Regions from separate parts of the Frigoribacterium sp. SL97 genome, predicted to be linked through region 2. Evidence: predicted binding sites of a transcription regulator. Region 2 holds the regulator's gene; the other holds the start of a gene.
What was found. The regulator LexA, encoded in region 2, represses DNA repair genes until DNA is damaged. The targets are predictions, from matches to a motif close to TCGAACANNTGTTCGA.
Positions count from the first base shown of each region.

Region 1 (15,511 bases), 990 kb from region 2:
TAGCGCTCGTCGGGCAGGTCGGCGCCGACCTTCACGAGGTTGGCGTCGGCACGCGCGATCCGCAGCTGCTCGGCCTGGCCACCGGGCACCTGGCCGTAGAGCTTGCTGAAGCCGTAGAGGGTGGCGCCCGAGTCGTACTCGGTGACCTGGGTGGTCTCGCACTGCGAGAAGAGTCCGCGGTCGCACATGAAGCAGTGGCCGCACGCGATGACGAAGGGGACGACGACACGGTCGCCGACCTTGATGCGGCTGACCTCGGAACCGACCTTGGTGACGATGCCCATGGTCTCGTGGCCGAGCACGTCGCCCTTGTCGAGGAACGCGCCCAGGGCGTCGTACAGGTGCAGGTCGCTTCCGCAGATCGCGGCCGACGTGACCTTGATGACCGCGTCGCTCGGGTCGATGATCGTGGGATCGGGGACGTCCTCGACGGAGACGTTGGTGACGGACTGGTACGTGAGTGCCTTCATCCTTCCCGTCTACGCGTCCTCGCCCCGTGCCGCCTGGACGAGGGGTACAGCGGGCACGGAAAAGCCTCGGGGCGGCCGGGCCTGGGCCCGACCGCCCCGAGGCGGATGACGCGTGTGCTGTCGCCTAGGCGACGGCCGTCGCGGAGGCGACGATGTTGACGACCTTGCGGCCGCCCTTGTTGCCGAACTCGACCGAGCCGGGGGCGAGGGCGAAGAGGGTGTCGTCTCCGCCGCGGCCGACGTTGACGCCGGGGTGGAAGTGGGTGCCGCGCTGGCGGACGATGATCTCGCCGGCGAGGACGACCTGGCCGCCGAAGCGCTTCACGCCGAGGCGCTGTGCGTTCGAGTCACGACCGTTGCGGGTGGACGATGCGCCCTTTTTGTGTGCCATGTGGTGTCAGCCCCTTAGTTGGTGGTGATCGAGGTGATCTTGACGCGGGTCAGGTCGGCACGGAAGCCCATGCGACGCTTGTAACCGGTCTTGTTCTTGTAGTTCTGGATGACGATCTTCGGGCCGCGCAGGTCGTTCAGGACCTCGCCCTCGACGGTGACCTTGGCCAGGTCGTCGCCCGACAGGATGGTGTCGCCGTCGACGTGCAGGACGGGGACGAACGAGACGGTGTCGGCGGTCGCGGCCTTGAGGCGGTCGACGGTCAGGATCGTGCCGACCTCGACCTTCTCCTGACGGCCACCGGCGCGCACGATTGCGAAAGCCATGGGAACTCCAAAAAAGTGGGGGATGTGACGCCCGGACTGCCGGACGACGTCGTGGTGCCACGAAGGCAACTTGGATAGTCTTTCACAAATGTCACGACCGATCAAACTTCGCCGCCCGCCGCAGTTCACGGCCGAGATCGTCGACGACGCCCGCCGGCGACTCCTCGACCTGCTGGACGACCTCGAGACGCTCACCACCGACCACGCGGACGACATCGAGGTCTGGGGTTCGGCCGTGACGACCGCCGGCTGGGAGATCGCGAGCCTCGGCCAGTGGCTCGGCCTCGAGGGCGAGGCGGTGCTGCTGCTCGGCGGCGCGTCGTACCCCGAGATCGCCGAGCACCAGGGCACCAGCGCCTCGGCCGTGTACGCGCGCGTCGGCCGGTCGCTCACCCTCGCGCCCTACGCGCACGCCTCCGGTGCCGACGGTGCGACCACCCGGGTCTCGGCCGAGGGACTCGACCAGGCCCGGGCCGAGTACGACCAGGAGGCGCGGGCCGGCGACCCGACGGACGTCGCCCCGGCGACCGCGCCCGTCGGCGACTCCCTGGCCGACCGCGTGCCCGAGGTGCTGCGGAACGGGGCCCGGCGCACCACCGAGATCGTCGCCGCCCTGCCCGACTACCGCCGGAGCAGCGTGCTCTCGACGCTGAGCGTCCTCGCCCGACAGGGAGTGGTCGACCGGGTGGGGCACGGCGTCTACGCCCTGCCCCACCCGCCGACCGACTGAGTCCCCGGGCGGCGTCGGCCGATCAGACCGGGGTGTCGCCCACCGCGTCGTCGAGTCCGAACGCCCGCAGCTCGTCGTCGTCCAGCAGTCGTGACCTGATCAGGAACCGCCGGCCTTCCGGGCTCTCGATCGAGAACCCGGCCCCGCGGCCCGGCACGACGTCGATCGTGAGGTGCGTGTACTTCCAGTACTCGAACTGGCTCCGGGACATGTAGACCTCGATCGGGTCGATCCCGTCGACGTGCAGGTCGCCCAGATGGACGTCGACGGCTCCCACCCGGAAGAACCCGACGGGGTAGCACATCGGCGACGAACCGTCGCAGCAGCCACCCGACTGGTGGAACATCAGCGGGCCGTGCTGCGCCGTCAGGGACACGAGGAACGCCGCCGCCTCGGGGGAGACGTCGACCCGGGAGGGGGTGGCGGCGACCATCCCGGAGGCGGGGGCCGGCGTGACCGCGCCGACCCGCGCCTCCTCGGCTGCTGCCGCTGCCGGCGCGACGGCGGCCGTCTGCTCGGGCGTCATCAGAAGAAGCCCATCGGACCGTCCGCGTAGCTGACCAGCAGGTTCTTGGTCTGCTGGTAGTGGTCGAGCATCATCTTGTGGTTCTCGCGACCGATGCCGGACTGTTTGTAGCCGCCGAACGCCGCCCCGGCGGGGTACTGGTGGTACGTGTTCGACCAGACGCGACCGGCCTGGATGTCGCGGCCGGCCCGGTAGAGCTGGGCACCGTTGCGGCTCCAGACGCCGGCACCGAGACCGTAGAGGGTGTCGTTGGCGATCTTGATGGCGTCGTCGTAGTCGCTGAAGCTCGTCAGGGACAGGACGGGGCCGAAGATCTCCTCCTGGAAGATCCGCATCGAGTTGCGGCCCTCGAAGATCGTCGGGTTGACGTAGTAGCCGCCGGTCAGGTCGCCGCCCAGGTCGGCCCGGTCGCCGCCGAGCAACAGCGTCGCGCCTTCCTGCTTGCCGATGTCCATGTAGCTCAGGATCTTCTCGAGCTGGTCGTTGGACGCCTGGGCGCCGATCATGGTGTCCATCGAGAGCGGGTCGCCCTGCTTCACCTTCTTCACCCGCTCGACGCCGTCGGCGGTGAACTGGTCGTAGATCGACTGCTGCACGAGCGCCCGGCTCGGGCAGGTGCACACCTCGCCCGAGTTCAGGTTGAAGAACGAGAAGCCCTCGAGGGCCTTGTCGTAGAAGTCGTCCCGTTCGTCGGCGACGTCGGCGAAGAAGACGTTCGGGCTCTTGCCGCCGAGCTCGAGCGTCACCGGGATGAGGTTCTCGCTCGCCATCTGCATGATCAGGCGCCCGGTGGTGGTCTCGCCGGTGAACGCGATCTTGCGGATGTTCGGGTGGCTCGCCAGGGGGGCGCCGGCCTCGACGCCGAAGCCGTTGACGATGTTGAGCACCCCGGCGGGCAGGAGGTCCTTGACGAGGTCCATGAAGACGTGGATCGACGCGGGGGTCTGCTCGGCCGGCTTGAGGACGACGCAGTTGCCGGCGGCGAGGGCGGGGGCGAGCTTCCACACGGCCATCAGCAGCGGGAAGTTCCAGGGGATGATCTGGCCGACCACGCCGAGCGGTTCGTGGAAGTGGTAGGCGACGGTGTCGGCGTCGATCTCGCCGGTCGAACCCTCCTGCGCCCGGATCGCCCCGGCGAAGTAGCGGAAGTGGTCGATCGCGAGCGGGACGTCGGCGGCGAGGGCCTCACGGATGGGCTTGCCGTTGTCCCAGGTCTCGGCGACGGCGAGCATCTCGAGGTTCGCCTCCATGACGTCGGCGATCCTGTTGAGGATCAGCGCGCGTTGGGCGATCGTCGTCTTCTTCCACGAGTCGAACGCGCGCCAGGCGGCCTCGACCGCCTTGTCGACGTCCGCGGCGTTGCCCCGGGCGACCTCCGTGAAGACCTTGCCGTTCACCGGGCTCGGGTTCTCGAAGTACTGCCCGCTCGCCGGGGCGACGTACTCGCCGCCGATGAAGTGGTCGTAGCGGGGCTTGAAGGCCACCTTCGCGTCGGGCCGTCCCGGCGCGGCGTAGGTGTTCGGGGGAGTGGTGACGGTCATGACGGTCCCTTTCGACGACGGTGTCGGGTCGGTGGCGGGGGTCGCCCGCCGCTGGCGGCAGGCTACGTCGGGCGGGGTTGCATCCGGTTGCGCGTCAGTCCCGGCCACCGAGCGCCTCGAGGTGCGCGACCAGGTGCGTCCGCCGGGGCGATCCCGGCGGAAGCCGACGCAGCAGCTCGAGCAGCACGCGCACGTCGTCGCGACCCGCGTCCGACTCGGAGTAGGACACCAGGCTCTCGATCGACCCGCCGGTGAGCAGCGCGTCCCGGACGGTCGCCGCGACCTCGACCCGCAGCGCCACGACGCCGGGTGCCGTGGACGAGGGCAGCGCCGGGCCGGTGTCGGCTCGCACGGCGGCGCGGTGGGCACCGCGGTCGACGAGTCCGACGAGCGCGTCGAGGTCGAGGGCCACCGGGCGGGGCAGGCGGTACGGGCGCGACAGGGGGACCAGCGTGGGGTCGAGGGCCTCGACGACGTGCCGCAGGCGCACCATCTCGGGGCGCAGGGTGGACACCGCGTCGACGTCGCCGTAGACCGCGTCGGCCAATTCGTGAGCGGTGTAGCCGGCGGTCCGGTGGGCGAGCAGGGTCATGATCTCGGAGTGCCGGGCACCCAGCGCGATGCGGCCGTCCCCGACCGTGAGGACGGCTTCGTCACGGCCCAGGGTCGTCAGGCCGGCGGGGGAGTCCGGACCGGATCGGACCGGCCGCCGGGGGTGCGGGTCGGGACGCGATCGACCGCAGCGAATCCCAGGAGCGCGAGGTGCGCCTCCACGGCCGCGACGGTCGCCGTGACCAGGGGCAGCGTCAACGAGCCGGCCGCCCGCTCGTCTCCCGTGATGTCGACGACTCCGATGACGTGCCCGTCGACGGGATCGTGGACCGGGACGGCCGTGCAGCTCCAGGCCCGCACGCGGTGGTTCCAGTGCTCGTCGCCGCGGATCTGCACGCCCCGGTCGAGCACGAGGGCGGTGCCCGGGGCCGAGGTGCCGACCCGCGACTCCGACCAGCCCGCACCGGCGACGAACAGCATGTCCTCGGCGCGGCGGCGGGCCGCGTGGTCGCCCTCGACCCAGAGCAGGCGTCCGTGCTCGTCGCCCAGCGCGACGAGCAGTCCCGAGCCCGAGACGTCGTCCGTGAGCAGACGACGCACCACGGGCAGCGCGAGCGCCAACGGGTGGTCCCGACGCCAGACGTCGAGGTCGTCCTCGGGCAGCTCGAGTCGGGGCAGGCCGTCGGGATCGAGCCGGTGCCGGGAGGCGCGGTCCCACGAGTCGCGCACCACCCGGCGCTGCGGCCCGACGTCGCGGGGCGGACGGCTCGCGGTCAGCGTCATGGAGCACCAATCGTCGTCGATCGGGGCGAGTCGGCCGTCGTGCGGCGTCGTCGCCGGGGTGCTGTCAGCGTACGGTGGCGTGCGGCCGTCGGGGAAGGGCGGCGCGTGGGGGTCTGCTGTGACCTCGGGGAACCGTCGGTCCCGTCGGCAACTCCTGCTTCCCGTCGCGCCGTCGCGGGACGTCCCCGGGGGCAGGGGCCGTCGTCGTGCGCGGGCGACAGGAGTCAGGAGTCACCGACGCACGGCGTCGCGGGCGGCCGCGATCGTCGCGTCCAGCGCCTCGGGCCACGGGGTCGGTCCGATGTCGAGCAGGAGTTCGCTCTCGGACGAGTCCACGACGAAGGGCGAGTCGAACTGGTACTGCATCGCCCTCACCTCGCGGAGGAACGGCACCGTGCGGGTCAGGCCGGCCCACAGCAGCGGGTTCCACGGGCGGACGCGACCGGTCAGGCCGTAGCGGCGCCGCGCCTCCTCGGCGATCGCGACCCGTGAGGCGTGGGTGGCGTGCGGCGTCAGCCAGGCGCGTCCCCACTCGTCGCGGTCGATGGCGGCCACGAGGGTCGAGACGACGTCGGGCAGGTACGCCCAGGCGTGCGGCTGGGTCACGTCGCCGACCGCGTGGGCGGTGCGGCCCGCGACGAGCGGCCCGAAGAAGTCGCTGCCGAGGTGGGCGTTGCGCCCGGCACCGGGCCCGAAGTAGTCGCTCGCGCGCACCTCGACGGCCCGGACGCCCCGGTCGGCCGCGGCCAGGAGCCGCTGCCAGCTGTCGGCACGCACCCTGCCCTTCCCCCGGCGGAGGCGAGGGGCGTGTGCTCGGTCATCGGCTCGGACACCGGCCCGTGGCCGTAGAGGTTGCCCATCAGCACGATGCCCGCCCCCGTGGTGGAGGCCGTCTCGATCAGGGCCGTGGTGATGGCCGGCCACTCGACGCCCCAGGCGGGGTAGGGCGGGTTCGAACAGACCACGATCGTGTCGACGCCGTGGGCCGCGTTCGTCAGGGCGGCGGCGTCCTTGGCGTCGAGCGTGAACGGGGCGGCCCCGGTGATCGCGGTGCCGCGGCGGGTGGCGACGCGCACGGTGTCGCCCCGCTCGGCGAGGCGGCGGACGAGGGGGGTGCCGATGGCTCCGGCTCCGACGACGAGATGGGTGGGCATGGGGTCCTCCTGGGGCAATGAGCGAGAGCGGTGCTCTCGGATCTGACCCTAGGGTAGGGCGGCCCGACACGCAAGAGCGGTGCTCTCGTTTGTGTCGCGTGCTCTCGGACGACAGGATCGGGGCATGACCACGAACGCAGGGGACGACGGACGCGACCGGGCCGTGGGGGGCGTCCGCGAGCGCGCACGGACCGAGATCGTCGAGCGCGCCCTCGCCTCGGCCCACCGGCAACTGGCCGAGGTGGGAGCGGCCGCCCTGTCGGTGCGCGCCGTCGCGCGCGACCTGGGCATGGCGTCGTCGGCGATCTACCGGTACTTCCCGAGCCGCGACGCCCTGCTGACCTGCCTGATCACCGACGCCTACGTCGACCTCGCCGAGGCCGCCCGTCGGGCCGAGCAGGCCGTCGACCGGGCCGACCACCAGGAGCGCTTCCGCGAGACGGCCCGTGCGACCCGTCGCTGGGCGATCGCCGACCCGCACCGCTACGCCCTGCTCTACGGCTCACCGGTCCCCGGGTACGCGGCCCCCGTCGACACCGTCGAACCGGCGATTGCGGTGGGGCTGCTCCTGCTCGGGGCGGTCGACGACGCGGCGGCGAGCGGAGCCACGTTGCGGGCGATGCCCGTGCGAGCCGGCCTGGCCGACGAGTTCACGCAGCTCGCCCAGGGCCTCGGGGCGTCGGTCGCCCCCGGTGTGCTGGCCGCGGGCATCACCGCCTGGACGGCCCTCTACGGGCATCTCAGCTTCGAGCTCTTCGGTCACCTCACCGACGTCGTCACCGACCGCGACGCCTGGTTCGAGTCGTTCCTCGACGAGCAGATCGCTCGCATCTGGGGCTGACGCCCCGCTGACGCCCCCGCTGTGGGCGCGGGACGAGGCGCCTGCAGGAGGCGCGGGTCAGCTCGCGCAGTCGATGCAGAGTCGGGCGGTGGGTCGCGCCTCGAGCCGAGCGTCGCCGATCCGGGCCGCACATCGCTCGCAGCGCCCGAAGGTGCCGTCGGCGAGCCGGGCCAGGGCGGCCTCGGCGTCGGCGGCGCGTTCGAGGGCCGATCGCCGGACGGCGTCGAGCTGCGACCGTTCGTAGGCGATCGTGGACCCCTCGGGGTCGTGCTCGTCGTCGACGTTGGCTCCCTCGCGGGCCGCGGCCACCGCCTCCATGTCCCCGAGCAGTCGCGCGGCCAGCGCCAGGGCCTCGTCGCGTGTGGTGCGCAACCGGTCCGAGGGATCGAGCACGAGGCGGTGCCTCAGGCCCCGACGAGCGTCGGCACCTCTTCGCCGGCGCGGGGCGGTGCCGGGGGAGTGCCGTCGCCGAAGGGGCGGCCACCGAGCTGCTCGCGCCCGTGGTCGGTGAGCCATCCCGAGGCGTCCGGACCGACCGGGACGATGCCCGTGGGGTTGATGTCGGAGTGCACGACGTAGTAGTGCGCCTTGATCTGGTCGAAGTCGATCGTGTCGCCGAACCCGGGGGTCTGGAACAGGTCGCGGGCGTAGGCCCAGAGCACCGGCATCTCGCTGAGCTTGTTCCGGTTGCACTTGAAGTGCCCGTGGTAGACGGCGTCGAACCGGGCGAGCGTGGTGAACAGCCGGATGTCGGCCTCGGTGATGGTGTCGCCCACGAGGTAGCGCTGACCGGCCAGTCGCTCGGACAACCAGTCGAGCCGCTCGAAGAGGGTGCGGTAGGCCCGCTCGTAGCTCTTCTGCGACCCGGCGAAACCGGCGCGGTAGACCCCGTTGTTGACGTCGTGGAAGACCACGGCGTTCACCTCGTCGATCTCGCCGCGGAGGGCCTCGGGGTAGAGGTCGGGGGCGCCCTCACGGTGGTGGGCGGTCCACTCGGTCGCGAAGTCGAGGGTGATCTGGGGGAAGTCGTTCGTGACGACCTTGCCGCTCGGCACGTCGACGATCGCCGGCACGGTGATGCCGCGCGGGTAGTCGGGCGTGCGGGCGAAGAACGCCTCTTGGAGGCGTTCGATGCCGAGGACGGGGTCACGACCGTCGGGGTCGAGGTCGAAGGTCCAGCTGCGGGCGTCGTGCGTGGGGCCGGGCAAGCCGAGCGAGATCGCGTCCTCCAGCCCGAGCAGGCGTCGCGAGATGACGCTGCGGTTCGCCCAGGGGCAGGCCCGGGCGGCGACCAGGCGGTAGCGACCGGCCTCGACCGGCCACCCGTCGACGGCATCGCGCGTGATGCGGTCCTCGATGTAGTTGGTGTCGCGGGTGTACTCCTGACCCGGTTCGACGTAGCTGCCCTTGACCTGCTGATCGCTCATGTCGCCACCCTACGCACGGGGTGTCGGCAATTCCTGGCTGCTGCGACGTGCAGGGACGAGCGGCGGCCCCGGCCGCCGTGGTGGCGACACGGGTCAGGAGTTGCCGACGGCCAGGGACGAGGAGGCGCGGGCCGCGTTCCAGTCGCGCCACATCGCCTTGAGGTCCCACGCGTTCTCGGCCTCGAGCGAGATGCCGCGCTCGCCGGTGCGACGCGTGCGTCCCTGGATCACCATCAGCTGTGTGCCGAACAGCAGCGAGCCGGCGCGGGCCTGGGCCTCCTCGAAGAACGTGGAGTCGGAGCAGCCGCTGCCGTCGTCGAGGCTGATGAAGACCACGCGTTTGCCGCTGCGCATCGGCGGGGTCTGGGTCGCGATGCGGATGCCCGCCACGAGCACGGTCGTGCCGTTCCAGTGGTCGCGCAGGTCGGCGGCGCGCACCACGCCCAGGTCGTCGAGCATGGGCCGGTAGCTCTCGATCACGTGTTCGCTGACCTCCATCGAGAGGATGTCGAGCTCGTCGGCGACCCGCTGCCGGGCGTCGACGTCGGGCGTGCCGGTCGGCACCGTGTCGGAGTCGTCGATCGAGAAGTCGAGCTGGTTCTCGACGTCGGTGGCCTTCGGGCGCGACGACCGGCCGGTGAGCGCCCGCACCCGCGCCAGGACGTCGCCGCGGGTGCGGCCGGGCCCGGCGACCGAGTCGAGCGCCCCGACCTGCGCCAGGCGCTCGAAGAGGGATCGAGACGGCGTCGCCCGCTGCCAGAAGTCGGTGATCGAGTCGTAGGGACGGTTCACGACCACCCGGGCCAACTCGGCGTCGCTGATGCCGTGCACGTCGGCCAGCGACAGCCGCAGACCGAGGTCGCCGACCCGGGTCGGCGCGATCGGGGTCGCGGGCGGCCGGAGGCGCTCGACCCGGTAGACGTCGGTCGAGGCGTTGACGTCGAGCGGCAGCACGGGGACGCCCATGCGTCGCGCCTCGGTCAGCAGCAACCGCTTCGGGTACATGCCCGGGTCGTGGGTGAGGACGCCCGCCAGGAACTCGGCCGGGTAGTGGGTCTTCAACCACGCGCTCTGGTAGGTCGGCAGGGCGAACGCGGCCCCGTGGGCCTTGCAGAAGCCGAACGACCCGAACCCCTTGAGCGCGGCCCAGATCCGGTCGACCGCGGCGTCGTCGAAGCGTCGCCTCCCGGTCGCGGGGTCGAGGTTGCCGCGGGTGCGCTTGCGGAAGGTGGCCTCGAGCGCGTCGTCGTCGCCCTTGCCCATGTGCCGTCGGATCTCGTCGGCCTCGGCGAGCGACACCTGCATGGTCGCCTCGAGGATGCGCAGCACGTGCTCGTGGTAGATGACCACCCCGTAGCTGTCGTCGAGGAACGACGCGAAGCTCGGGTGCAGGTAGTCGGGCTGTTGGAATCCGTGCTTGGTGTCGAGGAACGGCGCGATCATGTTGCCCTTCATCGGGCCGGGCCGGAACAGCGAGATGTCGGCGATGAGGTCTTCGTAGCGGTCGGGCTGCATCTTGCCGATCAGCTCGCGCTGACCGGGGCTCTCGATCTGGAACATGCCGAGCGTGTGGGTGGTGCGGATCGCCTCGAAGGTGGGCTCGTCGTCGTGCGGGATCTCGTCGAGCTCGATCCGACCCTGGCGGTTCACGTAGGGCACGTCGACGGGCAGGGCTCCGGCGAGGGCGGCACGGGGGCCGTTGACGCGTTCGATCTCGTCGAGGGCGTAAGCGAGCGAGCTCTGCATGCGGACGCCGAGGACGTCCAGCTTGAGCAGGCCGGCGTCGTTCATGTCGTACTTGTCGAACTGGCTCATCGGCAGGCCGATGCCGCTGGGCTGGACGGGGGTCGTGCTGAGCAGGTCGGAGTCGCCGAGGATGACCCCGCACGGGTGCATCGAGATGTGCCGGGGCAGACGGTCGAGCCGTTCGCTGAGGTCGACGAGCAGGTCGATCTGGTCGTTGCTCCGGGCGAGTTCGGCGATCTCGCGCAGCTCGGGTTTCTCGGCCATCGCCGTGCGCAGGTCTCGGGCGTTCGACCGCCAGACGTTCTTGGCCACGAGGTCGATCTGCTCGTCGTCGAGGCCCAGCGCGAGACCGGCGTCGCGCACCGCCCCGCGTCCGCGGTAGGTGGACTGCATCGACATGAGCGTGACCCGGTTGCTGCCGTACCGGTCGAAGATCGCCCGGTAGACCTCGTGCCGCCGCGCCGCCTCGACGTCGATGTCGATGTCGGGCAGGGTCTCGCGCTTGTTGCCGAGGAACCGTTCGAACAGCAGGTCGTGCTCGATCGGGTCGACGTTCGAGATGCGCAGCAGGTAGGTGACGAGGCTGCCCGCCCCCGATCCCCGCGCCGCGTTGCGCACCCGCAGGTCGCGCATCAGTGCGGAGACGTCGGCCACGGTGAGGAAGTACCCGGCGAAGCCGAACCCGGTGATGATGCCGAGTTCGTAGCGCATGCGGTCCTCGACCTTGTCGCGCAGGGCACGGTCGGCGTCGCCGAAGCGTTCGGTGACGCCGGCCTGGGCCTGCCGGAACAGCGCCTGGTCGGGGTCGCCGTCGACGCCGATCGCGCTGAGCTCCGGCACCTTCGGGCGGCCCCAGCCGAGGTCGGCGACGGGGTCGAGTCGGCACCGGTCGGCCAGGCGTTCGGTGGCTGCGAGCATCTCGTCGCCGACGCTGCGGGGCAACGACGAGGCGTCGCTCACCAGACGGGCCAGTCGGCGCATGTCGGCGGGGCGTTTGAGGTAGGCCTGGGCGTTCGGTTGGGGCCGGAACGAGCCGAGGGCGGCCAGGTGCCCCGCCGAGTCGAGCACGTCGGCCGTGACGGCCTCGTCGGGATCGAGGTACCGCACGGCGTTCGTGAGCACGGCCGGCACCCCGACGTGGTCGGCCAACTCGAGCATGCGGGCGGCGTGCCGGATGCTGCGGCTCTCGCCCGGCTCGGTCAGGTGGCAGACCACCTCGACCACCACGCCGCCCGGCAGCGTCGCCGCCCAGTCGGCGAGCGACGCCGCGGCCTCGCTGTGACGCCCCGCCTGGACCAGTCGGCCCACGTCGGAGTCGGGCCCCAGCAGCACGGTCGCCGCCGGCTCGGTCTCGCCCTGGACGAAGCCCCTCACCCGGGACCGGGCGATGGTCGCCACGCTGTTGGCGCTGCCGCTGGCGCGGCGGGTGGCCCGACCGTGGGACGCGCTGATCAGCCGGCACAGCGCCGCCCACCCCGCCTTCGCCGGCCCGCCGCCCCGCGCCCCGTGCGCCAGCACCACGATGCGGTCGACCCCGCCGACGGCCCCGCCGCCGTCGGCACCACCGTCCACGAACCCCTCGCGGTCGTCCCGGCACCCCAGCTCGACTCCGACGATCGGGTCGACGCCCGCCGTCCGGCAGGCCCCGACGTGCCGGATCGCCCCGTACAGCCCGTCCCGGTCGGTGATCGCCGCCGCGTCGGCACCCGCCGCGACGGCGGCGTCGACGAGCGCCTTCGGGTGCGCCGTGCCGTGGTGGGCGCTGAACGCCGACGCGACGCGCAGGTGGGTGAAGCTCATGGTCGGTACCTCGGGCTGCTGAACCCCCGGCCGGGTCGTTCGAACAGGTGTTCGACCAGTGTACGTCGCTCCGATCGGCCGTCGCACCCCGTGGCCCGTCCCTCGGGTCCCACGGCCTGCCATCATCGGGGCATGTCCGATCGACGCCCCACCCCGACCGATCGAGGCTCCACCTCGCCCGATCGACGGTCCGCCCTGCGTCGCGACGCCCGCACCGCGACCCACTGGACCCGCGTCCTGCTGGCCCAACCGCGCCTCCTGCTCGCCGTGAAGACGGCGCTCGCCGCCGCCCTCGCCTACTGGATCGCGCCGCAGGTGCCCGGCGTCGCCGCCGACTACCCGTACTACGCGCCGCTCGGCGCCGTGATCGCGATGTACCCGACCATCAAGAGCTCGCTGCGACAGGGGTTCCAGGTGCTGGTCGGCGTGGTCGTCGGCATCGCCCTCGCCACGGCGGTCTTCTCGCTGCAGGACGGTCAGCCCGGCGTGTTGGCGGTGGCGCTCGTCGTCGGGGTCGGCGTGCTCGTGGCCGGCATCCGCTGGCTCGGCGCCGGTCGCGACTGGGTGCTCACGGCCGGGCTGTTCGTGCTGCTGCTCGGCGGCGCGAACGCCGAGGCCTACTCGCTGGGCTACATCGTGCAGATCGGGGTCGGCGTCGTCGTCGGCGTCATCGTCAACCTGGTGCTCGTGCCGCCGCTCTACGCCTCGCGCGCCGAGGATCGCCTCCTCCGGGTGAAGGACTCGCTGGCCGACCGGGCCGACGAGGTCGCCGGCGTGTTCGAGACCCCCTGGCCCCTCGAGGACGACGAATGGGAGCGTCGCGTGGGCGTCCTGCCGAGCACCCTCCGCCGCGTCCGCGAGACCGTCGCGTACGCGGACGAGTCCCGTCGCATGAACCCGCGGTGGTTGCTCCGCCGCCGCGACCTCGGCCAGGAGTACGCGGATCTCGCCACGTACGAGCGCGTCTCGTTCCACCTGCAGGACGTCGCCGAGGTCTCGGGCATCCTCGGTCGCCGGATCGGCCGGCAGATCGGCATGCCCGACGACCTCGCGCCCGACGTCGCCCACGCCGTGCACGGCGTCGCCACCGTCATCCGACGCCACGGGGCCGACGACGTCGACGCGTTCACCGACGCCCGGCGACGCGTCGCGGACCTCTGGGACGCCGTCGACCGCCACCGGGACCGCCCGACCACGGACACGAGCGGCGGCGTCTCGATCGCCGTCTCGCTCGGACGCATCATCGCCGCGCTCGACCCCGACGACACCACCGCGCCCCGCCCCGAGGACGACGCCGCCGAGGAGGGGCGCGCGGCCGACGACGACGACACCGGCGGCCGGGTGGGCGGCACCGACAGCACGGGGCCGGTCGACGACGACAGCGCACCCCGCGACACCGCCCCGCACGACACCGTGCAGGACGGCGAGGCCGACGCCGGTCGCTGACCCCGATACGGCGCTCACCCTCCGGGAGCAGTACGGTTGACCGGGCACCGGCGCCGAGACGCGACCCGTGCCCTCCGCGGCCGGGGCGGTCGACGGGAATGTCCGTCCCCCCTGTGCGTTGACACCCGTGGCCCCGAGAACCCCCGCCGCCTGATCGACCAGCGACGACACGATCGTCGCCCTCCCACGAAAGCTGCACTGTGACAGACACCACCACCCTCATCATCCTCGGAGCCAGCGGAGACCTCACCGAGCGTCTGCTGCTCCCCGGCCTCGCGAGCCTGCTCAAGAGCGACCGCGGCGTCGACGTCCAGCTCATCGGCACCGGCCGCAGCGAGCGCAGCCCCGAAGAGTGGGACGACGTCGTGAAGACCGCCTTCAACGGCGACGCCGGCAGCGACCTCGCCAAGAAGACGCTGGCGTCGAGCCGGTACATCCAGGGCGACCCGACCACGGTCGAGCACCTGAAGGCCCTGTTCGAGGCCAGCGAGGGCACGCCGGTCATGTACTTCGCCCTGCCGCCCGCCATCAGCACCAAGGTGATCCAGGCGCTCGCCGAGATCGACCTGCCCGACGGCCTGCGCCTCGCCCTCGAGAAGCCGTTCGGCTCGGACGAAGAGAGCGCTCGCGAGCTCAACGCCGAACTCCTCAAGATCGTCCCCGAGGAGCGCATCCACCGCACCGACCACTTCCTCGGTCGCGCGACGGTCCTCAACATGATCGGCCTGCGCTTCGCCAACCGCCTCTTCGAGCCGGTCTGGAACAGCGAGAACATCGAGAAGGTCGAGATCTTCTACGACGAGGTCCTCGGCCTCGAGGGTCGCGCCCAGTACTACGACAAGGCCGGCGCACTGATCGACATGATCCAGAGCCACCTGCTGCAGGTGCTCGCCGTCATCGCGATGGACGCCCCGTCGAGCATCGACTCGGTCGAGCTGCGCAGCGAGATCGCCCGCGTCCTGCGCGCCACCTGGGTCAAGGACGCCGACCCGGTCGCCTCGAGCCGTCGCGCCCAGTACGCGGCCGGCACGATCGACGGCAAGGACGTCCCCGCCTACGCCGACGAGGACGGCGTCGACAACGAGCGCCAGACCGAGACCCTCGCCGAGGTCGAGTTCGAGGTCAAGACCCGTCGCTGGGCGGGCGTGCCGTTCATCCTGCGTTCGGGCAAGGGCATGACCAAGATCCGCAAAGAGGTGCTCATCACCTTCAAGCCGGTCCCCGCGCTTCCCGAGGGCCTCAACGGCTCGTCGACGCCCGACACGCTCCGCATCGAGATCAGCCCCGAGACGATGGAGCTCGGCGTCACCACGAACGGCTCGGGCAACCCCTTCGACCTCGAGAAGTCGACGATGTCGGTCACCCTGGGCAAGCCCGAGCTCACGCCCTACGGCGAGGTGCTCAGCGGCATCTTCCACGACGACCCGACGCTCTCGATCCGCGGCGACGTGGCCGAGCGCTGCTGGGCGATCGTCGCTCCCGTGATCGAGGCCTGGAAGGCCGACCAGGTGCCCCTCGACACCTACGCCGCCGGGTCGACCGGTCCGTCGGACTGGCCCGCCTGATCCTGGTCGCGCACTCCTGACCGGCAGACCTCGACGGCCGCCCCGCTCTCCCGAGCAGGGCGGCCGTCGTCGCGTCCGGCAGCCGAGGAGGCGCGGGTCGGGTCACCCGCGGTCGTGCGCCTTCCCGATCGCGTCGGCCGCGCGCACCAGCGCCAGGTGCGACAACGCCTGCGGGGTGTTGCCGACGTGGCGCCCCGTCGCGACCTCGATCTC
Region 1 covers NZ_CP113062.1:2,561,026-2,576,536, reverse strand. The annotation lists gene OVA02_RS12700 (alcohol dehydrogenase catalytic domain-containing protein) at 1-470, opposite strand, end outside; gene rpmA (50S ribosomal protein L27) at 595-861, opposite strand; gene rplU (50S ribosomal protein L21) at 876-1,187, opposite strand; gene OVA02_RS12685 (hypothetical protein) at 1,276-1,917, shown strand; gene OVA02_RS12680 (DUF779 domain-containing protein) at 1,940-2,350, opposite strand; gene OVA02_RS12675 (aldehyde dehydrogenase family protein) at 2,443-3,984, opposite strand; gene OVA02_RS12670 (hypothetical protein) at 4,079-4,576, opposite strand; gene OVA02_RS12665 (GAF domain-containing protein) at 4,654-5,319, opposite strand; gene OVA02_RS12660 (hypothetical protein) at 5,551-5,925, opposite strand; gene OVA02_RS12655 (NAD-dependent epimerase/dehydratase family protein) at 5,922-6,473, opposite strand; gene OVA02_RS12650 (TetR/AcrR family transcriptional regulator) at 6,598-7,314, shown strand; gene OVA02_RS12645 (TraR/DksA family transcriptional regulator) at 7,372-7,707, opposite strand; gene OVA02_RS12640 (glutathione S-transferase family protein) at 7,719-8,741, opposite strand; gene OVA02_RS12635 (DNA polymerase III subunit alpha) at 8,835-12,287, opposite strand; gene OVA02_RS12630 (FUSC family protein) at 12,420-13,733, shown strand; gene OVA02_RS12625 (glucose-6-phosphate dehydrogenase) at 13,934-15,298, shown strand; gene OVA02_RS12620 (glycoside hydrolase family 15 protein) at 15,401-15,511, opposite strand, start outside.
Region 1: the regulator LexA is predicted to act here: its motif matches at 12,327-12,342, upstream of OVA02_RS12635 (DNA polymerase III subunit alpha).

Region 2 (15,511 bases):
TCGAGGATCACGACGAGCTTCGGCTCGGCGGCGAAGACGTCCTTGACCGACGTGGGGAACTGCCGACAGACGGCGACGATGCCCTGTGGCGTGACCGTGTCGGCCATGGCCTCGAGCACCGGCTCGGTGACGAACTGGACGTCGATGCCCTCCGCCCCGGCGGCGACCGCCACCTCGGGGTAACGCTCGAGAGCCGTCGGGGTGCCGAAGAGTTCGACGATCAGCTCGGGCCGGAAGGCCAGGGCCTCACCGACGGACTGCGGCCCTTCGAGCAGGAACGTGCGGGTCTCGGTGCGAGCGTCGCGCTTCGAGAGCTTGGCCACCGCCCGGACTCGGGGTGAACGGGGATTGTCGAGCAGGGAGTCGTGGGGCACCCGTCCATGATGCCGCACGAGGACCACCGCCTGCCGCGGACGCACGAGACCCGACGGCGACACCGGGGTGGGTGTCGGGCCGTCGGGCCTCGAGGGTGGTGCGGGTGCGACTACGCGGCGACCTTGGGGGCCGAGGTGTCGGCGGGCAGCGCGGCCTTGGCGGTGGCGACGAGCGACGCGAACGTGGCGGGCTCGTTGACGGCCAGCTCGGCCAGGATGCGACGGTCGACCTCGACGCCGGCCAGGGACAGACCCTGGATGAGGCGGTTGTAGGTCAGGCCGTTCGCACGCGACGCGGCGTTGATGCGCTGGATCCACAGACGACGGAACTCGCCCTTGCGCGCACGACGGTCACGGTACGAGTAGACGAGCGAGTGCGTGACCTGCTCTTTGGCCTTGCGGTACAGGCGCGAACGCTGACCGCGGTAACCCTCGGCACGCTCGAGGATGACGCGACGCTTCTTGGCGGCGTTGACCGCTCTCTTGACTCTTGCCATTTTCTTGTTCCTCTACGTTCGTGTCAGCGGTCAGTGACCGAGAAGCTTCTTGGCGACCTTGGCGTCGGCGGGAGCGAGCACCTGGTCCTGGTTCAGGCGAGCCTTGCGCTTGGCGCTCTTCACCTCGAGGTTGTGGCGCATGCCAGCCTGCTGCTTCATGATCTTGCCGGAACCGGTGACCTTGAAGCGCTTCTTGGCGCCGGAGTGGGTCTTCTGCTTGGGCATGTCTTACTTACTTTCTTCTGTCGGTCGCTCGGCCGGTGCATCGGCCGGGACCTCGTCGGACGTCGGGTGCTTCGGCGGCTTGTTGGCCGCCTTGCGAGCTTCTGCCTCGGCCTTGGCCTCGGACTTGTTCTTGTGCGGGCCGATGACCATCACCATGTTGCGGCCGTCGATGGTGGGCGTCGACTCGACGCTGCCCCACTCGGAGACGTCTTCGGCGAAGCGCTGGAGCAGGCGGACACCCTGGTCGGGACGCGACTGCTCGCGACCACGGAACAGGATCATGGCCTTGACCTTGTCGCCGCCCTGGAGGAAGCCCTCGGCGCGCTTGCGCTTCGTCTCGTAGTCGTGCTTGTCGATCTTCAGGCGGAAACGGACCTCTTTGAGGATCGTGTTCGCCTGGTTGCGACGGGCTTCTTTCGCCTTCTGCGCAGCCTCGTACTTGAACTTTCCGTGATCCATGATCTTGGCCACGGGAGGCTTCGAGTTGGGGGCCACCTCGACCAGGTCGAGCTCGGCCTCTGCGGCGAGACGCAGGGCCATGGCGATGGGAACGACGCCGATCTGCTCACCTGCGGGCCCGACGAGGCGGACCTCGGGGACGCGGATACGGTCGTTCGTACGGGGATCGCTGATGCGGAACTCCTCTGTCGTCATTTCTGCATCTGGCGGGGCCGGACGGCCTCGCCAGAGAAAGAGGAGTTTCGTGCGGGCACCGTCTGACGACGCATCACACCGCACCCTGGCTGCTCGATCACCGTCTGCCCGATGCCTCTGACGAGGAACGAGGTGGAACGGTGGTGCTGATCGAACGGGGTGCCAACAACCCGGTAACCTTGTCTAACGGTCAAGCGCGGGTGGGAGAATCTCCACTTTCGCACGGAGCAGACGCTCCGAGCCTGGACGAGTTTAGCAGAGGATCAGTTCGTGAGCCACTCCCCCGACGACGCACCCATTCCCGACGCCCGCTTCGGCGATCCGGCACCGGCCACGTCGCCCGACACCTCCCCCGCGACGGCGCGGTTCGAGGACGATCTGCACTTCGGTGACGACGCCGCCCGTGACATCGCCGACGTCAACGCGGTCGAGGTCATCAACACCGTCTGCGTCCACCTGATGAGCGCCGCCGCGGTGAAGGTCGGCCTGGCCGACGATCCGCAGCGACAGACCGACCTCGACGAGGCCCGCAAGCTCATCACCTCCCTCGCCGGACTCGTGACCGCCAGCGCACCCGAGATCGGCGACCAGCACGCCCGGGCGCTCCGCGACGGCCTGCGATCGCTGCAACTCGCCTTCCGTGAAGCGTCGGCCATCCCCGACGCGATCGGCCAGGGCCCCGGCGAGAAGTACACCGGCCCCGTCAACTGAACGGCGCGTCCCCCGTACCGCGCGTCCGGCTCCCGCACCCTGACGGACGGCTCGTCCTCAGCCCGGGACGACCTTCACCGACATGCTGTCGACCCGGTCGGCGATCACCGGATCGGCGGCCCAGGCCGCCTGCAGTCGCTGCAGCAACGCGTGCAGGGCGTCGCGGTCCAGACCCGGCGCCACGCCCAGCTGGACGACGATCTCGGGGGCACCGAGCCGGGCGTCTCGATAGCCGGGCGCGACGACCAGGCTGACCAGCGCCTCCTCGTCACGTGACGCGTCGAGGAACGCGCGCAGGACGTCTTCGTCGTGGTGGCTCGGCACCCACGGGAGGTCTTGCGCGACGGCCCAGACGGCCGGACGACGCAGACCGAACTCGGTGATCGATCCGGGGTCGACCACGATGCGGTCGGTCGACTCCGAGGCGGCCGCGAGGGCCACGCGCCGAGCCTCCACCGGCACCGGTCGGGCAGCGGGGCGCCACCGCGTCAAGGTCTCGACCGAGGTGAATGCCGGCAACACGTCCCGGCCGTCCGGACCGGAGACCGTGACGATGGAGAGCTCCTGCGTCTTGTCGACGCGGCGATCGTGGTCGTCGAGACCTTCGTCCCCCGCCACGGCGACCAGAGGCACGAGCAGGCGCGCCGGACGGAGGGCGTCGACGACGTCGCTCTCTCCGAGCCGCCCCTCGCGGAACCCGAGGAGGGCGTCGAGCAGGTCCGGGTCGGCGGACCCGTCGTCTCCGGCGTGCGCCGTGTCGTGATGGTCGAAGGTTCGCCCGGCCCACGGACGCCCGGCGCTGTCTCCGCCGGGACCGGGATCGTCGTGTGCGTGCCCCGGTCCGCCCGGCGCGGTCGTCATCAGTTCGACGCGACGTCGAGGGCTGCGCCGAGGGTGAAGGCTCCCGAGTAGAGCGCCTTGCCGACGATGGCGCCCTCGAGCCCCTGCGGCACGAGCTCACGCAGAGCCACGAGGTCGTCGAGGCTCGAGATGCCCCCCGAGGCGATCACCGGACGATCGGTGTGCTCCATCACCTGACGCAACAGGTCGACGTTGGGACCCTGGAGCGTGCCGTCCTTAGTCACGTCGGTCACGACGTAGCGCGCACAGCCGGCCTCTTCGAGCCGCGCGAGGACGGTCCAGAGATCGCCGCCCTCTTCGGTCCAACCCCGCGCCGCCAGCGTGGTGCCCCGGACGTCGAGCCCGACGGCCACCGCCTCGCCGTACTCGGCGATGACGTGGGCGGCCCATTCGGGGTTCTCGAGGGCCGCGGTGCCGAGGTTGATGCGCTTCACGCCGGTGCTCAACGCGTCCTCGAGGGACTTGTCGTCGCGGATGCCACCGCTGAGCTCGACGTTGACGCCCTTGACCTGCTTGATGACCCTCTTGATGACGGCGCGGTTGTCTCCGCGCCCGAAGGCGGCGTCGAGGTCGACCAGGTGCAGCCATTCGGCGCCCTGGCTCGCCCAGTCGTCGGCTGCCGAGACCGGGTCGCCGTAGTTCGTCTCGCTGCCGGCCTCACCCTGGGTCAGGCGCACGGCCTGACCGCCCGCCACGTCGACGGCGGGGAACAGGGTCAGGGCGGGGGTGGTGCAGAACTCGCTCATGTCGTCTCTCTCACGGCGCCGGGCACCGCAGGGTCAGGAGGCGCGATCGGGTCGGTCGCGCCGGGGTCAGAGGGTGCCGAGCCAGTTCGAGAGCAGCCGGATGCCCGGCCGGCCCGACTTCTCGGGGTGGAACTGCGTCGCCCAGAGCGGGCCGTTCTCGACGGCGGCGACGAAACGGCCGCCGTGGTCGGCCCACGTGACGTGCGGTTCGGCGAAGGGTCGGATCACGTCGAGGGACCACTCTTGTGCGGCGAACGAGTGGACGAAGTAGAACCGCTCGTCGGCCACCCCGTCGAAGAGCACGCTGCCCTCGGGAACGTCGACGGTGTTCCAGCCCATGTGCGGCAGGACGTCGGCCTTCAGTTCGTCGACCACGCCGGGCCACGCCCCGAGGCCACCGGTGCTGTTGCCGCGTTCGACGCCGCCCTCGAAGAAGACCTGCATGCCGACGCAGATGCCCATGACCGGACGCCCGCCGGCCAACCGTCGGTCGATCAGCTCACCACCGCGGACGGACTCGAGCTGGCTCATGACGGCTGCGAACGCACCGACGCCGGGGACGAAGAGGCCGTCGGCCGCCTGCACCCGGGCGCGATCGGACGTCAGCTCGACGTCGGCACCCGCCAACTCGAGGGCCTTGACGGCCGAGTGGACGTTGCCGCTGCCGTAGTCGAGGACGACGACGGAGGGACGCGCGCCGGTCACAGGGCACCCTTCGTCGACGGGATGCCACTGACGCGCGGGTCGGGCTGGACCGCCTGGCGGAGCGCCCGGGCGAACGCCTTGAACTCGGCCTCGGCGATGTGGTGCGGATCACGCCCGCCCAGCACGCGGACGTGCACGGTGATGCCGGCGTGGAAGGTGATCGCCTCGAAGACGTGGCGGACCATCGAGCCGGTGAAGTGCCCGCCGATGAGGTGGTACTCGAACCCCTCCGGCTCGCCCGTGTGGACGAGGTACGGACGCCCCGACACGTCGACGACCGCCTGCACGAGGGCCTCGTCGAGCGGGACGAGCGCGTCACCGTAGCGCGAGATGCCCGACTTGTCGCCGAGCGCCTGCTTCAGCGCGGTGCCGAACGTGATGCCGATGTCTTCGACGGTGTGGTGGACGTCGATGTGCGTGTCGCCCTTCGCGGTGACCTCGAGGTCGATCAGGGAGTGCTTCGACAACGCCGTCAGGAGGTGGTCGAAGAACGGCACCGACGAGTCGATCGTCGATCGGCCCGAACCGTCGAGGTCGAGGGCGAGGGCGATGCTGGACTCGCTCGTCTCGCGCGAGAGGGAAGCGGTACGGGCGGCGCGGGTCGTCTCGGTCACGAAGAGAGCCTAATGTCGCGGAGCGCCTCGAGGAACGCGGTGGTCTCGGCCTCGGTGCCCGCACTGACCCTCAGGTGGTTCGGGATGCCCAGGTTGCGGACGATGACGCCCCGCTCGAGCAGGCGCTCGAAGACGTCGGTCGGATCGTCGACCCCGCCGAAGAGGACGAAGTTCGACCAGGTGGGCCACGGCTCGTACCCGAGCTCGGTCAACTCGTGCACGATGCGATCACGCTGGGCCTTGATGTCGTCGACCATGGCGAGCATCTCGCTGGCGTGCGAGAGCGCTGCGACGGCCGCCGCCTGCGTCAGGGACGAGAGGTGGTACGGGAGGCGCACCAGACGCAGCGCGTCGGCCACGGCCGGGTGCGCGGCCAGGTAGCCGACCCGGGCACCGGCGAACGCGAACGCCTTGCTCATCGTGCGGGACACGACCAGACGTTCGCGGCCGGCCAGGAGGGTCAGTGCCGTCGGCTGGTCGGCCGGCATGAACTCGGCGTAGGCCTCGTCGACGAAGACGATGCCGTCCGTCGCGTCGTAGGCAGCCTCGATCGTGGCGAGATCGAGAGGGGTGCCCGTGGGGTTGTTCGGTCCGCAGAAGAAGACGATGTCGGGACGGGTGCGCTCGATCTCGGAGATCGCGGTCTCGGGCGAGATGCGGAACCCCTCGTCACGACGACCCTCGATCCACCGGCTGCCGGTGCCCGTGGCGATGATCGAGTGCATCGAATACGTGGGGGGGAACCCCAGGACGGAGCGGCCCGGGCCTCCGAAGGCCTGGAGGAGCTGCTGGATGACCTCGTTGGAGCCGTTCGCCGCCCAGATGTTGTCGCGGGTCAGATCGTGCCCGAGGTAGGCCGCCAGCGAATCGCGCAGCGTCGTGAACTCACGATCGGGGTACCTGTTGACGTCGAGGACCGCCCGGGCCACCGACTCGACGATGTCGCGAGCGACGTCCTCGGGGATGGGATGCGTGTTCTCGTTGACGTTGAGAGCGACCGGGACCTTTTTCTGGGGAGCGCCGTAGGGCGTCAGCCCCCGGAGGTCGTCACGGATGGGCAGGTCGTCGAGACTGAAGGACACCCCACCATCGTACGGGCGGGCCGACGGTGTGTCGGGTCGGTCGCCACCGAACGAACACGATGTCAGTGGGCCGGGCCACCCACCTCGTCGGCGACGGCAGTTCAGCGAGCGTACTGAGCGGGGACGGCGAGGCTCTGCCCGGCGGAGACCTCGGCGCTCGGCAGGTTGTTGAGCGAGACGAGGTCGGCGATGACGTCGCGAGGATCGGCGTCGGGGTCGATCTCGGACGCGACCTGCCAGAGCGTCTCGCCACCGTCGACGGTCACGTGCTGGAAGTCCGCGCGACCCGTCGTGTCGGACGCGACGGCGCCGCCACCGTTGAGGACGAGCGCACCCGCCACGACGACGAGCGGGACCGCGACGAGCGCGGCGACGACCGCGCGGCCCCGCCGGGTGATGCGCAGACGCGTGCGCACGACTCGGGTCGAGTCGACGGGGGACGCAACTGCTGATGCTGAGGTGACGCTCATGAGGTGGTCCTTTCACCGTGGAAGACAGGGGACGAGTTCGTGCCCGGCACTCGGCCGGGAATGCCGGGCACGAAGACGTGTTCCGAACATACATTCGATTGCCGAGGCTTTCAACCCCCGCGACGGGTATCGCAGGACGGAATCGCTGTGGATCGGGAAGCGATAACGCGACACACTCGAACATGTGTTTTGTCGACACCGCCCGATCGGATACGGTTTCGATCGGTGGTAGGAGTCAAACAGGGACCACCGACATCGACGGCAGGAGACCCATGAGCGACCCGAAGCGCACCCCGCAGGCGGCCACCGACGCCCCCCGTCAGCTCGATCCGGGCGTCCTCCCCCGCAAGGAGTTGACGGCGAAGCAGGCGTCGATCCTCGCCGCGATCACCGAGAGCATCGGACACCGCGGCTATCCCCCGAGCATGCGCGAGATCGGCGACGCCGTCGGCCTCAAGTCCCTGTCGAGCGTCACGCACCAGCTGAACCAGCTCGAACTCGCCGGCAAGATCCGCCGTGACCCGAACCGACCCCGAGCCCTCGAGGTCCTCGTGGACGCGACGGCGCCGGCGGTCGCCCCGGCCACCGTCTTCACGACGAGTGACGACGGCGACACGGCTCACGTCCCCATGGTCGGACGGATCGCCGCCGGCATCCCCATCACGGCCGAGCAGCAGATCGAGGACGTGATGCCCCTGCCGCGTCAACTCGTCGGCAAGGGCGAACTGTTCATGTTGCGGGTGGTCGGCGACTCGATGATCGACGCGGCCATCTGCGACGGGGACTGGGTCGTCGTGCGGCAGCAGCAGGACGCCGAGAACGGCGACATCGTCGCGGCCATGCTCGACGACGAAGCGACCGTCAAGGTGTTCCGCCAGCGAGACGGCCACACCTGGCTGCTTCCCCGGAACAGCGCGTTCGAACCAATCGTCGGCGACCATGCGCAGATCGTCGGCAAGGTCGTCGCCGTGTTGCGCTCCGTCTGATCTCTTCTCGACGGTGGCGACCCGCCCCGCGAACGACGAAGCGCCGACCACCACAGGTGGTCGGCGCTTCGTCGTTCGAGGACGTGCGGCTCGGCGTCAGCGCCCCACGCCCACGGGAGCCACGTAGGGCGTGAGCCCGGCGACGTCACTCGGGTAGACACGCGCGTGGACGCGGGTGCCCTCTTCTTCGTAGTCCGTGCTGACGATGCGGCCCGAGTCGTGGAGGTGGGAGACGACGTCGCCGCGGTCGTACGGCACCAACAGGTCGAGCTCGATCTCGGGTTCGGGCAGGACGGCTGCGATGCGGGCCAGCAGCTCGTCGATGCCCTCACCCGTCCGTGCCGAGACGAAGACCGCCGTCGGCTCGAGCCCGAGCAGGACGAGACGCTGGTCGTCGTCGACGAGGTCGCTCTTGTTGTAGACGACGATCTCGGCGATGTCACGACCGTCGACCTCGGCGATGACGTCACGGACGGTGGCGAGCTGGGCGGCGGGGTCGGGGTGCGACCCGTCGACGACGTGCACGATGACGTCGGACGCCTCGACCTCCTCGAGCGTCGATCGGAATGCCTCGACCAGCTGGTGAGGGAGGTTCCGCACGAATCCGACGGTTGTCCGCGTACGTGAAGGGACGACCGTCGGCCGTCACGCTCTTGCGGACCGTCGCGTCCAGGGTCGCGAACAGCGCGTTCTCGACGAGGACGCCCGCGCTCGTCAACCGGTTCAGGAGGCTGGACTTCCCGGCGTTCGTGTATCCGGCGATGGCGACGGTGGGCACCTCGTTGCGGTCACGGTTGGCCCGCTTGGCGTCGCGGGCAGGCTTCATCTCTTTGATCTGCTTGCGGAGCCGGGCCATGCGGGTGTGGATGCGGCGCCGGTCGAGCTCGATCTTGGTCTCACCGGGCCCGCGGCTGCCCATTCCGGCACCCGCGCCTCCGACTTGTCCACCGGCCTGGCGGGACATCGACTCGCCCCAACCGCGGAGACGGGGCAGGAGGTACTCGAGTTGGGCCAGTTCGACCTGCGCCTTGCCCTCCCGGCTCTTGGCGTGCTGGCTGAAGATGTCGAGGATGACGGCCGTGCGGTCGATCACCTTGACCTTGACCACGTCCTCGAGGGCCCGTCGCTGGCTGGGGGCCAGCTCGGTGTCGGCGATGACGGTGTCGGCGCCGAGGGCCGCGACCGTTCCGCGCAGTTCTTCGGCCTTGCCCTTGCCCAGGTAGGTGCTCGGGTCCGGGTTCGGCCGTCGCTGCAGCAGTCCGTCGAGCACGACCGCCCCCGCCGTCTCGGCCAGGGCAGCGAGCTCGCGGAGGGAGTTCTCGGCATCCGCCATCGACCCCTGCGAGTAGACGCCGATCAGGACGACGTTCTCGAGGCGCAACTGGCGGTACTCGACCTCGGTGACGTCCTGCAGTTCGGTCGACAGGCCCGCCACGCGGCGGAGGGCCTGGCGGTCGTCGCGCTCGGACTGATCGCCGTCGGAGTCGCCGTCGTGGTGCAACGAGCGGGTCTGGATGGCCTGAGCCGGCGAGAAGACGGTGTAGCCGGATGCCCTCTGGGCCGCACGATCGAGCACGCGCGCGACGACGTCGTCGGGCTGGTCGTTCCGCTCCGGATCGAGCGGGGTCGTGGTGTGGTCTGTCATCGGGGTGATACTAACCCTTTCGGTGTGCGGAGAGCAGGGAGCGAGGCCCTGCCCGATGTTCGGTAGGTTGGCGACCATGGCCAGCGAGCACTACTTCTCCCCCCAGCCCGGCAGCGCGGCCAAGCCCCGGACGATCGAGGTCGTCCTCGCGGGCCGGGAGCTGACCCTGACCACGGCTGCCGGCGTCTTCAGCCCCGGCCGCGTCGACCCGGGCACCTCGGTCCTGCTGGGGGGCACGCCGACGCCGCCGAGGGCGGGCCATCTGTTGGACGTCGGGTGCGGGTGGGGCCCCATCACACTGAGCCTCGCGTTGTCGTCACCCGACGCGACGGTCTGGGCCGTCGACGTGAACGAGAGAGTGCTCGACCTCGTGCGCGAGAACGCGCGGTCGGTCGGCCTCGAGAACGTCAACGCCGTGACCCCCGACGGTGTTCCCGACGATCTGCGCTTCGCGACGATCTGGTCGAACCCGCCGATCCGGGTCGGCAAGGCCGAGCTGCACTCCCTGCTCGAACGGTGGCTCCCCCGCCTCGACGCGGGGTCGGACGCGTGGCTGGTCGTGCAGAAGAACCTGGGGGCCGACTCCCTGCAGCGCTGGATGAACGAGACCATGACCGGCGTCGTGGACGTGACCCGCGCCTCCACCAGCAAGGGATACCGGATACTGCGCGCCGAGCGACTCACCGACGCCGACTGATCGGACTTCTCGCCGAGGTCTGGACGCCGCCCCCGGCGCGGCTCAGAGCTCGAGCGCGCCGGTGAAGACCAGTTCGGCCGGCCCACTGAGCGAGACGTGCTCACCATCGGCGTGATGACTCACCGACACGCCCACGACGCCGCCGGGGACCTCGACCAACCAGGCCTCGGGTGCCGAGGCTCCTGCCCAGTACCGCGTCGCCAGGGCGGCCGCTGCCGCACCGGTGCCGCACGACAGGGTCTCGCCGCTGCCCCGCTCGTGGACACGCATGCGGATGCGACCCAGCCCGTCGACCACGAGCGGGTCCGCCGGGACCACGAACTCGACGTTCGCCCCGTCGGCCGGGGCCGGGTCGACGATCGGCACGTAGGTCAGGTCGAGACCGTCCAGTTCGTCGTCGCCGGCGAGTGCCACCACCACGTGGGGGTTGCCCACCGAGATCGGCAGGCCGGGACGCGCCGCGTGCAGCTCGCGCGCCCGCACGACCGGATCGTCGTCGCCGAGCCTCCACGGCCCCAGGTCGACGCGGAAGCCCGTGCCGTCACGACGCACCTCACGCGCGCCGGCCCGTGTGCCGACGACGAGCACGTCGTCCTCGCCCAGCTGCACCAGCCCCCGCTCGAGGAGGTAGCGCGCGAAGACACGGATGCCGTTGCCGCACATCTCGGCCGGGCTGCCGTCGGCGTTGTGGTAGTCCATGAACCACTCGGCGCGGGGCTCGGTCTCGAGCAGGCCCGCCTCGGTGGACAACGCCGCCGTGCGGACCGCACGGATGACCCCGTCCCCGCCCACCCCGAACCTCCGGTCCGCCAGGGCCCGGATCATGGCAGGGCTCAGGTCGGTGCCCGCATCGGGATCGGTGAACAAGACGAAGTCGTTGCCCGTGCCGTGCCCCTTGGTGAACTGCAGCGTGGTGGTCACCCCAGGATTCTAGCCACGGCCCGGTCGACCGCCTGGGCGTCGCCCGAGCGGGACCACTCGACGTCGTCGTACCGGCGGAACCAGCTCGCCTGGCGGCGGGCGTAGCGACGGGTGAGGGCTGCCGTGGCATCGATGGCGTCCCCCTCGCCGAGCTCACCCCGGATCTGGGCGACGGCCTGCGCGTAACCGATCGCCCGGCTCGCCGTGACCCCTCGCTCGAGCCCGAGGGGAAGCAGACCCCGCACCTCGTCGACGAGGCCGTCTCGCCACATCTGGTCGACGCGTCGGTCGAGACGTTCGACGAGCACGGGGCGCTCCTCGGCCACGCCGAAGACGATCGACGGCCGCCACGGTGACGACTTCTCGGGCAGCGTTCCCGAGAGGGGACGGCCGGTGAGGTCCCCGACCTCGAGCGCCCGGACGAGACGTCGGGCGTTGGAGGGCCCGATCGACGTGGCGGACGCCGGATCGCGCTCTCTCAACAAGTCGTACAGCGCCCCTGGCCCCTGCTCGTGGGCGATCGCCTCGTAGCGACTCCGGATCGCAGGGTCGGTGCCGGGGAACCGGAAGTCGAACAACACGCTCGAGACGTAGAGCCCGGACCCACCGACGAGGACCGGCACCGCCCCGCGCGCGACGATGCCGTCGATGAGGTCCCTGGCTTCGCGTTGATACCATTCGACGCTCGCCTCGTCGGTGACGTCGAGGACGTCGAGGAGATGATGCGCGAAGCCTCGCCGTTCGGCGACCGGCAGTTTGGCCGTGCCGACGTCCATGCCCCGGTAGAGCTGCATGGCGTCCGCGTTGACGATCTCGACCGCCTCGCCCCGGGCGGACAGTGCCTCGGCGAGGTCCAGCGAGAAGGCGGACTTCCCCGTGCCGGTCGCCCCGACGATCGCGACCAGCACGTCAGCGGAGGTCGTCGGTCGTGCTGTAGATCGGCGTCGTCGCCACCCGCAGCGTGGGCAGACCGAGGCTCACCCTCGCCGGCCGAGCCGAGGAGGGGCGGGTCGCGTCACCCCCGGACGGCACCCCGCACGAGGCGGCCTGCGCGGCGTCCCAGGCATCGCCCGCCCGCGTGCGACGGACCTCGTAGAGGGATTCGGGACCCTCGACCGCATCGGCGAGCAGGTAGAACGGCGCGGCGTCGGTGATCCTCACGCTGACGACGTCGCCGGGTCGTGGAACGGCAGCACCCGTCGGCACCTCGAAGTGGACGAGACGGCTGTCTTCGGCGCGACCCGAGAGACGGTGGGTGGAGGCGTCCTTCCGCCCCTCGCCGGTGGCCACGAGGACCTCGACGGGACGCCCGACCTGGCGACGGTTCTCTTCGGCCGAGATGCGGTCCTGAACCGCCGTCAACCGCTCGAACCGTTCTTGGACGACGGCCTTCGGGATCTGGTCGGCCATCTCGCCCGCGGGCGTCCCGGGGCGCACCGAGTACTGGAACGTGAACGCCGAGGCGAACCGGGATCGTTCGACGACCCGGAGGGTCTCGGCGAAGTCGTCCTCGGTCTCGCCGGGGAACCCGACGATGATGTCGGTGCTGATCGCGGCGTCGGGCATGGCCGCGCGCACACGATCGATGATGCCGAGGAACTTCTCGCTGCGGTAGCTGCGTCGCATGGCCCGCAACACCCGGTCGGACCCCGATTGCAGGGGCATGTGCAACTGGGGCATCACAGCGGGCGTCTCGGCCATGGCGGCGATGACGTCGTCGGTGAAGGACGCCGGGTGCGGGCTGGTGAAGCGCACCCGCTCGAGCCCGGGGATCGCGCCGACGGCCCGCAGCAACTTGCCGAAGGCGAGTCGATCGCCGAACTCGACACCGTACGAGTTCACGTTCTGCCCGAGCAGCGTCACCTCGACGGCCCCGTCGTCGACGAGCGCCCCGACCTCGGCGAGGATGTCGCCGGGGCGGCGGTCCTTCTCCTTGCCTCGGAGCGAAGGGACGATGCAGAAGGTGCAGGTGTTGTTGCAGCCGACCGAGATCGAGACCCAGCCGCTGTACGTGGACTCGCGCTTGGTCGGCAAGGTCGAAGGGAAGACGTCGAGCGCTTCGAGGATCTCGAGCTGGGCCTCGTCGTTGTGCCGCGCGCGTTCGAGCAGCGTGGGCAGGGCACCCATGTTGTGCGTACCGAAGACGACGTCGACCCACGGCGCCCTGTCGAGGATGACGTCCTTGTCTTTCTGGGCCAGGCACCCGCCGACGGCGATCTGCATGCCTTCGTGCTTCTTCTTCAGGCCGGCGAGGGTCCCCAGGGTCCCGTAGAGCTTCTTGTCGGCGTTCTCGCGTACTGCGCAGGTGTTGATGACGACGATGTCGGCCTCGGCTCCGTCGGCGGCCACGTAGCCGGCCGCCTCGAGTGAACCACTCAACCGCTCCGAATCGTGCACGTTCATCTGGCACCCGAAGGTACGGACCTCGTACGTGCGGGCCGGGCCGTCGACGGGCGAGGGGATGCTGGTGGTGGCGACCGTCGTCATGGTGACTCAGTGTAGATCGCCGCCACCCCCGAGCCGATCACTCGAAGCGGACGCCGCCACGACCGCTGCCACCCCGAGGCAGGGCCTTCTCGATGGCACGACGCACGACCTCGGACCGGTACCCGCGGCGCATCAGGTACCCGTTGAGACGACGCTCCGCCGTCTCGCGGTCGAGCCCGCGCAACGAACCGGCCCGTTTGCGAGCCCATTCGTCGGCACGTTCTTGCTCTTCGTCGTCGTCCGTGTCGGACAGCGCCTCGTCGATGATCGACGGATCGATTCCACGGGCGCGGAGTTCGGACGTGACGGCCCCGCGGCCCAGCCCCTTGCGCTCTTGCTTCGACCGGACCAGGGTCGCGGCCAGTTCGCTGTCGTCGAGCAGGCCCACCCGCTCGAGCCGAGCGATCTCGTCGGCGACGACCGATTCATCGAGGTCACGCGAGAGAAGCAGCTTCTCCATCTCGTGAGAGGACACACCACGGCGCGAGAGGGCGTGCAGGCTGACGTTCTCCGCCCGTCGCTTCTGCGCTTCGAGGTCCTCCGGCCCGTCATCGGGCTGATCGTCGAACCCGGTGGCCTTGGGCCGACCGGCCGCGCCCGCCCGAGAACCTCGCGCGGACGGGTGGTCGGCCTCCGAGGCCAGCGGGGACGCGTCGCCGACCCAGTGGGCGCTGATGGCCGTCAGGCCGGCTTCGAAATCGTGGGACGGAGCGTCCGAAGCCGCTGGAGCGACCCTCTCGCCGGACGTCGACGATCCGGTTGCAACACCGAAGAGGGGCGTGACCGGCGCGAGCCGCCCGCTGTCGACGCCGTCGACAGCGGGACCCGCCCCCGTGGCGTCGTCGTCGCGCGTGGTCATGCGCCCTTGCGAGCGGCGATCTTGGCCTCGATCGACTCGACGGGCGCTTCGACGGGCTTGGCACCACCGACTCCGAGCTTGGCGAGGATCTTCTGCTCGATCTCTTGAGCGATGGCGGCGTTCTTGATGAGGAAGTTGCGCGAGTTCTCTTTACCCTGACCGAGCTGGTCGCCTTCGTACGTGTACCAGGCACCCGACTTGCGGACGATGCCGTGCTCGACACCGAAGTCGATGAGGCTGCCCTCGCGCGAGATGCCTACACCGTAGAGGATGTCGAACTCGGCCTGCTTGAAGGGCGGAGCCATCTTGTTCTTGACGACCTTGACGCGGGTGCGGTTGCCGACCGCGTCGGTACCGTCCTTCAACGTCTCGATGCGGCGGATGTCGAGACGTACGGACGCGTAGAACTTGAGCGCCTTTCCGCCGGCCGTCGTCTCGGGGCTGCCGAAGAAGACACCGATCTTCTCGCGCAGCTGGTTGATGAAGATCATCGTGGTGCCGGTCTGGCTGAGCCCACCGGTCAACTTGCGCAATGCCTGTGACATGAGTCGAGCCTGCAGACCGACGTGCGAGTCGCCCATCTCACCCTCGATCTCGGCACGCGGCACGAGCGCGGCGACCGAGTCGATGACGACGAGGTCGATCGACCCCGAACGGACGAGCATGTCGGCGATCTCGAGAGCCTGCTCACCCGTGTCGGGCTGCGAGACCAGCAGCGCGTCGATGTCGACGCCGAGCTTCTTGGCGTACTCGGGGTCGAGAGCGTGCTCGGCGTCGATGAACGCAGCGATGCCGCCGTTGCGTTGGGCATTCGCGATGGCGTGCAGGGTCAGGGTCGTCTTACCGGACGACTCGGGACCGTAGATCTCGACGATGCGGCCACGAGGGATGCCACCGATGCCGAGAGCGACGTCGAGGGCGATCGAGCCGGTGGGGATCACCGCCACGGGAGCACGCTCGTCGCTGCCGAGGCGCAT
Region 2 covers NZ_CP113062.1:1,570,147-1,585,657, reverse strand. The annotation lists gene OVA02_RS07605 (TrmH family RNA methyltransferase) at 1-359, opposite strand, end outside; gene rplT (50S ribosomal protein L20) at 485-871, opposite strand; gene rpmI (50S ribosomal protein L35) at 902-1,096, opposite strand; gene infC (translation initiation factor IF-3) at 1,100-1,750, opposite strand; gene OVA02_RS07585 (DUF1844 domain-containing protein) at 2,129-2,461, shown strand; gene OVA02_RS07580 (SseB family protein) at 2,519-3,322, opposite strand; gene priA (bifunctional 1-(5-phosphoribosyl)-5-((5-phosphoribosylamino)methylideneamino)imidazole-4-carboxamide isomerase/phosphoribosylanthranilate isomerase PriA) at 3,322-4,068, opposite strand; gene hisH (imidazole glycerol phosphate synthase subunit HisH) at 4,135-4,773, opposite strand; gene hisB (imidazoleglycerol-phosphate dehydratase HisB) at 4,770-5,387, opposite strand; gene OVA02_RS07560 (histidinol-phosphate transaminase) at 5,384-6,469, opposite strand; gene OVA02_RS07555 (hypothetical protein) at 6,571-6,939, opposite strand; gene lexA (transcriptional repressor LexA) at 7,212-7,925, shown strand; partial or broken gene hflX (GTPase HflX) at 8,022-9,570, opposite strand; gene OVA02_RS07540 (class I SAM-dependent methyltransferase) at 9,647-10,267, shown strand; gene dapF (diaminopimelate epimerase) at 10,310-11,188, opposite strand; gene miaA (tRNA (adenosine(37)-N6)-dimethylallyltransferase MiaA) at 11,185-12,096, opposite strand; gene miaB (tRNA (N6-isopentenyl adenosine(37)-C2)-methylthiotransferase MiaB) at 12,098-13,675, opposite strand; gene OVA02_RS07520 (regulatory protein RecX) at 13,713-14,534, opposite strand; gene recA (recombinase RecA) at 14,531-15,511, opposite strand, start outside.